Regions from separate parts of the Marivivens aquimaris genome, predicted to be linked through region 1. Evidence: riboswitches for the same ligand, from Rfam matches in the RefSeq annotation. Region 1 holds a riboswitch; each other region holds the start of a gene.
What was found. A riboswitch is a leader RNA that binds a small molecule or an ion and turns the genes downstream of it on or off. The one in region 1 is predicted to bind cobalamin.

Region 1 (3,274 bases):
GCGAGCTTTTCCTCCAGCGTCAGCGCGGCAACGGTCACGCCGCCCGCACCATCGGAGACCACTGGTGCAGCCTCGCGCAGCGCTTCTTCTTCGGCGGCGATGCCGAGAATTTCGCCAACTTCGGCAGCAGGCATTTCGACCTCACCGACGTGGCCCGCGCCAAGGTCGGCGCGGAAAACGTGGGTGATGGCTTCGCTCGGCTGATAGACAAAGAAACCGTCCGCGTCGGTGGTCGCTTCGCCCAGCTTTTCGCCATTCTGATCGAAGACCTCGACCAGTTGATCGACGGCCATGTCGCCATTGGAAAAACCCAGCTCGCCTTCGATCATGTCGCCGGACGGGAACACGCCAAAGATGACCTTGTGCGCAAGCGCAGGCAGCGGGGCCAGCGCAATCGCGGCGGCCAGTAGATATGCCCGCATCGGATTACGCACCGCTCACGGCAAGGAACAGATCGGGCCGCACCTTGCGCACGAGGTACACCGCAGCGCCGGTCAGCAGGCCTTCGACGACCATGATCGGGATGTGGGCCCAGAAGACGGCGTAGGCGGCGGGGATGAACTCCTCACCCGAAAGCGCGAGCGACAGGCCGACCATGATGGTAGTGAGGGCGATAGAGAAGGCGCCAGCGAAACCTGCCCAGATCGAAGCCATGTTGGGCGTGCTGCTTTCGATCAGCTGACGGAACAGCAAGCCCGTCAGAACCGCAGGGCCAGCGATGTTGATCGCGTTGACGCCGAGCACGGTGATCCCGCCAAAGCCGAAGAACACGGCTTGCAAAAGCAGACCCACGAACAGTGCAGGGAACGCCGCCCAGCCGAGGATCAGACCTGCGAGGCCGTTGAGGATCAGGTGAACAGAGGACACGCCGATCGGCACGTGAATGAGCGAGGCGACAAAGAACGAGGCGGACAGCACCCCTGCGGCGGGGATGCGTTCCAGTGTCAGTTTATTCAGGCCGATGCCGATACCGGCGACGGTCAGGGCCGCTCCGCCGAAAAGAACTGGGGTCGTGAGGGCACCATCAAGGATATGCATTCTCTTTACTCCATCTCGTAGGCGTGGACCCAGATCACTGCGTCCTGGCTGAGTTCTTTGCCGTCGAATTCGGTCGTCTTGCCTGCGCCCAGCGCGGCAAAGCCCCACCAGCCGGCGCGCGGCACGCCGAAGGTGAAGTAACCGTTGGCATCACTGATCGCGACGACCGCTCCGCCTGGCATCGTGGTGACGCTCGGTGTAGTGGTGGACGACTGCGCCATGTCCGGCACGGCGGCCACGTATTCGACTTCGATCTCGACGCCTGCAACAGGCTCGCCATCAGCGAGGACACGGCCCGAGAAGGTGGAGCCGACGATCATATTGTAGGGTTTGTTAAGCGGCTGGATCTCTGCGGGGAGGTCCAGAACCTCGCTCCAATCGGTCGGCAGGCCGTTGCGGTTCAGCATGACCTTGGTGAACTGCTGGATGTATTTGTCTTCGGTGTCTTCGTAGTAGGGCTGCGGCACCGTCACGACGACATAGTCACCCGAACGCTTCACGGGCACGCTGGCCTGATAGGATTGGCCGGCATTCTGCGAACCCTCGAAGCTCGTTTGCTTTAGAGTGTCCATCAGGTCGGTCTTTTCACCGCTGTGAATGACGTAGAATTCTTCGGGCTCCGCCAGATCCATGACAAAGCCGTTTTCGAACGGATGCCAGAAGATGAGCTGCATCGGCACATCGCCGGGACGCTCGATCTGGGTCTGGTCGGTGTAGGGAAGTAAAAAGTGTGCCGACGCGGTCTGCGCCAGACATGTTGCTGCAAAAGATGCCAGCAAGAGTTTCTTCAATGTGTCGTCCTCCAAATGACGCGCAAGGCAAAGCCAAGCGTTATGAAGGGACTGACGGGGATACAGGCGCGAAACGGTTTTTTGCCACTCCGGGCCAGACGCTCACCCCGGCGTCCGGTCAGAAGGTCCGGTCAAGGACCATGTGGCGGCAGGTCTCCTGGCTCGCGGGTCGTCGCGTTGTCCGGCCTTCCCGGGAAATCCCAGTGGCATCGTCGGACACGCTCACCGCTCACAGTTGCGGGGGCAGCTACGGTCTCGGTCCCTGTTGGGTACGCCTCACCGTATTCCCTTTTGCTTCCACCCCATCGTAGTCGGATGCGGCAGAACCGGTCACATCAACTGTGTTCGCTTTATTCGGGTGCCCTGTCAATGGTCGAACACGACGCAGGGCGCGTCGCTCGCGTCAGTGATGAATTTTCTATCTGTTTGTCATAGGGTTTTGCCTCGGCTAGGTTCCGCGCGACCCGCGCAGGCCTAGTCCCTGCCTATCCGAATTGCACTGGCGCCTATTTCCATGACCATCCAATACCTCGTGACCCACTCCGGCGGCTTCCACGCCGACGAGCTTCTGTCCTCCGTGATTCTTACCCGCCTCTACCCCGAGGCCAAGATCGTCCGGAGCCGCGACCCCGAGTGGATCATCCCGGGCGAAGGAAAGATCATCTATGACGTGGGCCGTGACTACGTCGCCGATGCGATGATTTTCGACCACCACCAACGCCCTTCGCCGCTGCGCGAAGATGAACAGCCGTACAGTTCCTTCGGTCTGGTCTGGAAGCACTTCGGCGAGGAATACCTGCGCGCCTCTGGCGTGCCTGAGGATGATATCGAGACGATCTGGAAGTCCTTCGACAAAGGCTTCGTTCTACCGATCGACCTGATGGACAACGGCGTGGTGAACCCCTCGATCGCAGGTCCGCATTTTTCCAGCCTCACCCTGCCCGTCCTTCTGGAAAGCCTGAAGCCCGTTTTCGACAACCGCACCCCGGGCGCCGACGACGAAGCCTTTGCAGAGGCGCTGATCGTCGCCCGCGCTTTCGTTGAAGCGTCGATCAAGAACAAAGCCGCCAAGCGCCGCGCCGAATCCATTGTGATGAAAGCCATCGAGGACGCCGGCGAAGGCCGCGTGCTCGAATTGCCGATGGGTATGCCGTTCCGCCCCGCAGTCGAGCGCGCTGGCGCCGATCACTTGCTCTTCGTCATCGCGCCGCGTGACACCGACTGGTCCCTGTCGGGCATCCGCGTTGGCGGAGACACCTTCGAGCAGCGCGCCGACCTTCCCGCAGCATGGGCGGGCCTGACCGATGAAGCGCTGGAGGAGGCTTCTGGCGTCAAAGGCGCGAAGTTCTGCCACAACGCCCTGTTCCTCGCCATCGCCGACAGCCGCGAGGCGATCCTCGAAATGGCCAATCGCGCTGTCGCTGCAGCAGAGGCGAACTGACGGG
Region 2 (3,274 bases), 130 kb from region 1:
CGGTGATGGCAGGCGCGCGGAGGTCATCAGCCAACGACGCGCCCAGCGCTTTTTCATAGCCAGAACGCACGGTGAGCAGATCGAGCACCTGCCCGTCGCCGCCACTTTCGCGCTCCACCAGCTTGGCCAGACCGGCAACCTCAGCACGCAGCGCATTGGCTTCGCCTTCGGCCGAGGACCGGAGCGCTCGTGCATCCGCTTCGCGTTGCTGAATGTCGGCACGCGCTGCTTCAGCTTCGGCGAGGGTTTCTTCGGCACGTTCGGCGGTGGCCTGCGCGACTTCCTCGGCTTCGGTCGCCGCTTCGAAATCAGACTCAGCCTTGGCCAGCGCAGCCTCCGCATCGACAAGCGCAGCCTTGGCGCGCTCTGCATCGGCGTCAGCTTTGGCCAGCGTCTTACGGCAGTCTTCGATCAGGCGCTGCGTCGATTGGTGACGTGCAGCAAGGCGGGCAACATCTTCGGTCCGTTCTGACAGCTCAGCCTCGCGCTCCTGCATGACGGACGCAGCATCGCGGGCGGCCTCCTGAGCGATCTCGAACCGCTCGGGTTGGCCCTCGTTGGCCTTGGCGATCTCGCGCTGCTCCCACTCAAGGCGATCAATGGTTTCGACAGCATCCGTGTTCAGCCCAGCCTCGCGCTCCATGTCGCGGGCAAGCTGGTCGATGCGGTTTTTCAGCGTCTGGATACGTTCGAGTGCGCGTTGCTCCTGTTCTTTGAGCGAGTCGCGCTGAACCTGAAGACGTTGCAGCACGGCACCGGCAATCGCTTCTTCCTCGCGGACCTTCGGCATTCCGTCCTCGTATTTCACGCGGGCGGCAGTGGCGGCACGGGCAGCGCTTTCGGCCTGCGAAGCAGAGACAGTTTGTTCGCGCAGCGCGGCAACAGCGGCAAGGCGGGCATCCTCGGCCTCTTTCCAGCGGCGGTAGAGGAGCATCCCTTCCGACTTGCGAAGGTTCTCGCCGATCTCGCGGTAGCGGGCGGCCTGACGGGCCTGACGGGCGAGTTGCTGAAGCTGGTTCGCCAGCTGTTCGACCACATCATCGACACGTTCGAGGTTTTGCTCCGCCGCTTTCAGCTTCAGTTCTGCTTCGTGACGTCGCTGATAGAGGCCCGAGATACCGGCGGCCTCTTCGAGGATGCGGCGGCGGGCCTTGGGCTTGGCGTTGATGAGTTCGGAGATCTGGCCCTGACGAACAAGCGCGGGCGAGTGCGCACCGGTGGACGCATCTGCAAACAGCATCTGCACGTCACGAGCGCGGACTTCCTTGGTGCCGACCTTGTAGGCCGAGCCAATATCACGCGTGATACGGCGCACGATTTCGAGATTGTCCTGATCGTTGAACGCAGCGGGCGCGAGGCGGTCCGCGTTATCGATGACCAGCGCGACCTCGGCAAAGTTGCGGGCGGGACGCTTGGTGGTTCCGGCGAAGATCACGTCTTCCATACCGCCGCCGCGCATCGCCTTAGGGCGGTTTTCACCCATGACCCAGCGCAGTGCCTCAAGGAGGTTCGACTTTCCGCACCCGTTCGGCCCGACCACACCGGTCAGACCTTCGGCAATCACCAGCTCTGTCGGGTCGACAAAGCTTTTGAAACCGTTGAGCCGCAGTTTGTTGAACTTCACGTGGTCACCTAACTGATTCCGTTACACTCAAGTTGGACGGCAGATCGGCGGCGAGTCAACGAAACTGCCCACAATCTGCTATCCGCACCCCACTTATCCACAATATATCGACAGAATTACGGCCTGAACGCAGGCAGCTTTGGTGCATTCATACCGCCGTTCCTGCGCGCGATGCTGTCGCAATCCGCCTTGACGCCCCAGCAAAACAAAGCGCACAAAGACGCCGCACGGTGCCTCTTCCGTGGTGCAAAGCATCCGAGGATAACCGGGAATGCGGTAAGGCCGGATCCCCTCCGGAAGGCCAAATCCGCAGCCGCCCCCGCGACTGTATGCGGAGAGCGTTTTCCACTCCGCCACTGGGTCCGCTCGGGAAGGCAGGAAAACGCCTTGACCCGCGAGCCAGGAGACCGACCGCGCCGGATATAACCATGCCGTCGGGTGTGACGGACGATGAAAGAGAGAATTATGGCCGCTAAAATCCCCGCAACTGTTGTGACCGGTTTCCTTGGCGCAGGTAAAACCACGCTGATCCGTCACATGCTGCAGAACGCCAACGGCAAGCGCATCGCGCTGATCATCAACGAATTCGGTGACCTCGGCGTAGACGGCGACATCCTCAAGGGCTGCGGCGAAGAGACCTGCACCGAAGAGGACGTGATGGAGCTGTCGAACGGCTGCATCTGCTGCACCGTGGCCGACGACTTTATTCCGACGATGGAAAAGCTGCTCGAGCGCGAGAACAAGCCGGACCACATTGTCATCGAAACCTCGGGCCTCGCCCTGCCGCAGCCGCTGGTCCGCGCGTTCAACTGGCCGGGTATCTCGACCAAAGTGACCGTCGATGGCGTTGTGACCGTTGTTGACGGCAAGGCCGTGACCGAAGGTCGTTTCGCGCACAGCGTCGAAGCCGTCGATGCCCAGCGCAAACTGGACGAGAACCTCGACCACGAAACCCCGCTTTCGGAGTTGTTCGAAGACCAGATCGCTTGCGCCGACATGATCGTCGTCAACAAGACCGACCTGCTGACCGCCGACGAAGCTGAAGCGCTGACCGCCAAACTGAAAGGCGAAAGCCGTGACGGTGTTCAGGTGGTCAAAGCCACCATGGGCGCGCTTCCTGTCGACGTTCTGCTGGGCCAAGGCATCGGCGCTGAAAACGACCTCGAAGCCCGTCACGAAGTGCACCACCACCATCACCACGATGATGACGACCACGACGATCATGACCACGAACACGAGCACGGCCACGACGAATTTGAGTCGTTCGTCGTGACCCTCGGCGAAGTTGCCGACGCCAAGGCGTTCTCGGCCAAGGTCGTCGACGTGATCAAGGCACACGACATCCTGCGCCTGAAGGGCTTTGTCGCTGTCGAAGGCAAGCCGATGCGCCAAACGCTACAAGCTGTCGGACCGCGTATCGAAACCTACTTCGACCAGCCGTTCAGCGGCGAGCGCAGCACGCGCCTCGTCGTTATCGGTGAAGCTGGGCTCGATCAGGCGGCGATCACCGAAGCTCTGTCGGCATGATCTTCGTCGAGAAGAACAGTCCGCATCATCCGCAGGCGACGGCTTTGCTCAAGTCGTCGCACGCGCTGATGCAGTCGCTGTTCCCGCCAGAGGACAACTTCTACCTCGATATCGATGATCTCT
Region 3 (3,274 bases), 2.2 Mb from region 1:
AACTGTCGGCAAGCTGGGCTTCAAGGGCTTCCCCCAGTTCCATCAGGCTTTGCTGTCCGAACTACAGGCAAAGGTCCAAGGCCCCACGCAGCGCCGCGCCAATTGGGCGACCGAAGCGCCCGAGAGTCATCTGCTCAACCGTTTCTCGCAGGCGGTGACGCGGAACCTCAGCCAGACGCTGTCCAATATCGACCACGACAAATTCGATGAAGCGGCCAAGGAAATGTCGGATACCTCTGGCCGCCTCTATATTGTGGGTGGCCGTATTACCCGCGCGCTTGCGGAATACGCCTTTACCCACTTCCAAGCGATCCGCGAGCGCGTCACCCATATGACCAGCTCTTCCGCGACATGGCCCCACTACGTGCTGGACATGAAAAAGGGCGACACGCTGCTGATGTTCGACATCCGCAGATACGAGACCAACCTGCTGCGCCTTGCCGAACTGGCCAAGGAACGTGAACTGACGGTGATCCTCATAACCGACCAGTGGGCCTCCCCCGTGGCGAGCGTGGCGGACTACGTGTTCCAGTGCTGGGTCGAGATCCCATCGGCGTGGGACTCCAACGTGTCCACCATGATGCTGCTGGAGACGCTGATCGGCGCGGTGCAGGAAGAGAACTGGCCGCGCACCAAGGAACGCTTTGATAGACTCGACGAGGTGTTCGAAGCCGCCCGCCTGTTCCGCAAACCGTAAAAAGCTGCAACGCAGCGACGCCTTCGTCTCATTTTGCAATCCGAGAGTCGGAATTGAACCAGATTCGGAGCACTCTTCTTCTAGGGTAGCGACATGTCAGGTGCGGCCTCGCGATGGAAATTGCGGGGTCGATAATTGGGAAGCCGGTGTAATTCCGGCGCTGCCCCCGCAACGGTAAGGAACTGTATTGTAACGATATTACGCCACTGGGAGGAGGAGACATCCCGGGAAGGCATCGTTACAACTCTGAGGTCCAAGCCCGGAAACCAGCCGGACACTACGTCAAACCGCGGGCGGCGGTGGGGGCGGAGCTCGCGTCGCGCAACTCCTCTGCGTGCCGGTTGTCTCCTGCTGTCTGCCCATACCTATTTCGGCCTTGTTACAGGCTTCGGAGATCAAAATGGACGCAAGTCAGACAGCACGCGAACTCATCGCCCAGCGTAAGCCGGGATATTCTCTGCCGCAGGCTTTCTATAACGATCAGGGCATCTTCGATCTCGATATCGAAAAGATCTTTGCCCGCGAGTGGCTCTTTGCCACGCCCGCTTGCGCCCTGCCCAAGACCGGCAGCTATATCACCCAGAAGATCGGCAGCTATTCGATCACCGTGGTGCGCGGCGCCGACAAGGAAATCCGTGCGTTCCACAACACCTGCCGTCACCGTGGTTCGATCATCTGCAAGGGCAAGACCGGCCAAGTGGCAAAGCTCGTGTGTCCCTACCACCAGTGGACCTATGACCTTGACGGCAAACTCCTTTGGGCCCGCGATATGGGACCGGAGTTCGATCCCCGCCAGCACGGTCTGAAGCCTGTTCACTGCCGCGTTCTCAATGGTCTCGTGTTCATCTGCATTGCCGACGAAGCGCCGGACTTCGACACCTTCGCGAACAAGGCTGGCGCCTACCTTGCGCCGCACGATCTGTCGAACGCCAAGGTCGCGTTCCAGTCGACCATCATCGAAGAAGGCAACTGGAAGCTCGTGTGGGAGAACAACCGCGAGTGCTATCACTGTGCGGGCAACCACCCGTCGCTTTGCCGTACCTACCCCGAAGATCCGAGCATCACCGGTGTGTCCGCCGATGGTTCTTTCCCCGAGAAGATCGAGAACCACTTCCGCCAGAACGAAGCCGCTGGCATCCCGTCGCGCTTCCGCATGTCGGATGACGGCCAGTTCCGCGTGGCGCGTATGCCGCTGCTGGACGGCGCAGTCAGCTACACCATGAACGGCAAGCCTGCGGTGTCGAAGTTCCTCGGCAACGTGCCGGTCGCCAATGCCGGCCCGCTCCTGATGTTCCACTACCCGACAACGTGGAACCACTTCCTGCCCGATCACTCAATTACCTTCCGCGTGACTCCGATTGGCCCGCAGCAGACCGAAGTGCAGACCACGTGGCTTGTGAACAAAGATGCGGTCGAGGGCGTGGATTACGACCTCGAAACGCTCACTCATGTCTGGACCCACACCAACGACGAAGACCGCGAAGTCGTAGAGAACAACCAGCAGGGCATCAACTCGCCCGCTTACGAGCCCGGTCCCTACTCTGCCTCGCACGAGGATGGCGTGAACCAGTTCGTGAACTGGTATTGCGCGACCCTTTCCGATGAAACCACCGACCTTGCGGTAGCAGCAGAATGACACTCCACCAGCCCAATATCTCCGCGCCAGTCACGTTCTGGGATGCGTCCGAGCCGCTCGAATGCATTTCGGTCATCCCTGAAGCGCCGAACGTCGCGACCTTCTGTTTCCAAGCGCCCTCGGGCGCGCTGTTCTCCTACGTGCCTGGCCAGTTCGTTACACTGGAGCTGCCCGTACCGGGCGGTCCGCTTTACCGCACCTATACGATCTCTTCCTCGCCCTCCCGCCCGATCACGCTGACGATTACTGTGAAAGCGCAGGAAGGCAGCATGGGCACGCGCTGGATGCTGGATCACCTGAAGCCGGGGATGCGGATTACTGCGATGGGGCCTGCGGGGCGGTTTTCGAACCACTTCCACCCGTCGGACAAATACCTGTTCATCTCTGCCGGTTCGGGCATCACGCCGATGGTGTCGATGACCACGTGGATGTTCGACAGTGGCCGCCCTGCGGACGTGATGTTCATCAACTGCGCCCGCCGCCCGTCTGAGATCATCTTCCGTCAGCGTCTGGAGCATATGGCCAGCCGTTTCCCCGAACTCGACCTGAAATTCGTGGTCAAGGAAACAGACCCGTTCCGTCCGTGGACTGGCTATCAGGGCCGTTTCAACCAGCTGATGCTCAGCCAAATCACGCCTGACTATCTGGAACGCGAAGTGTTCTGCTGCGGCCCCGAAAGCTTCATGCATTCGGTGCGAGAAGCGCTTGTGGGCCTCGGCTTCGATATGGAGCGCTACCATCAGGAAAGCTTCCAGCCCGCCGAGGAAGACGATGTCGCGCCGATGGAAGATGACGTCATCCCCGACGAGACTGTCAGCGCCGAGGTGGTCTTTGCCCACTCCGAGGTCACGCAGACCTGCACAGAGAACGACACGCTGCTTACCACCGCACGTGCTGCGGGCCTCAACATTCCGTCGGGCTGTACCTTTGGCGTGTGCGGC

Region 2: another riboswitch for cobalamin. It lies ahead of cobW (cobalamin biosynthesis protein CobW); the one in region 1 lies ahead of IF204_RS15635 (DUF4198 domain-containing protein).
Region 3: another riboswitch for cobalamin. It lies ahead of IF204_RS04820 (aromatic ring-hydroxylating oxygenase subunit alpha); the one in region 1 lies ahead of IF204_RS15635 (DUF4198 domain-containing protein).

The regions. Positions count from the first base shown of each region.
Region 1 covers NZ_JADBGB010000001.1:3,145,880-3,149,153, reverse strand. The annotation lists gene IF204_RS15645 (cobalt ABC transporter permease) at 1-422, opposite strand, end outside; gene cbiM (cobalt transporter CbiM) at 427-1,038, opposite strand; gene IF204_RS15635 (DUF4198 domain-containing protein) at 1,044-1,829, opposite strand; cobalamin riboswitch at 1,960-2,176, opposite strand; gene IF204_RS15630 (MYG1 family protein) at 2,344-3,270, shown strand.
Region 2 covers NZ_JADBGB010000001.1:3,019,617-3,022,890, reverse strand. The annotation lists gene smc (chromosome segregation protein SMC) at 1-1,624, opposite strand, end outside; cobalamin riboswitch at 1,836-2,054, shown strand; gene cobW (cobalamin biosynthesis protein CobW) at 2,090-3,151, shown strand; gene IF204_RS14920 (GNAT family N-acetyltransferase) at 3,148-3,274, shown strand, end outside.
Region 3 covers NZ_JADBGB010000001.1:955,787-959,060, reverse strand. The annotation lists gene IF204_RS04825 (MurR/RpiR family transcriptional regulator) at 1-697, shown strand, start outside; cobalamin riboswitch at 779-986, shown strand; gene IF204_RS04820 (aromatic ring-hydroxylating oxygenase subunit alpha) at 1,098-2,333, shown strand; gene IF204_RS04815 (hybrid-cluster NAD(P)-dependent oxidoreductase) at 2,330-3,274, shown strand, end outside.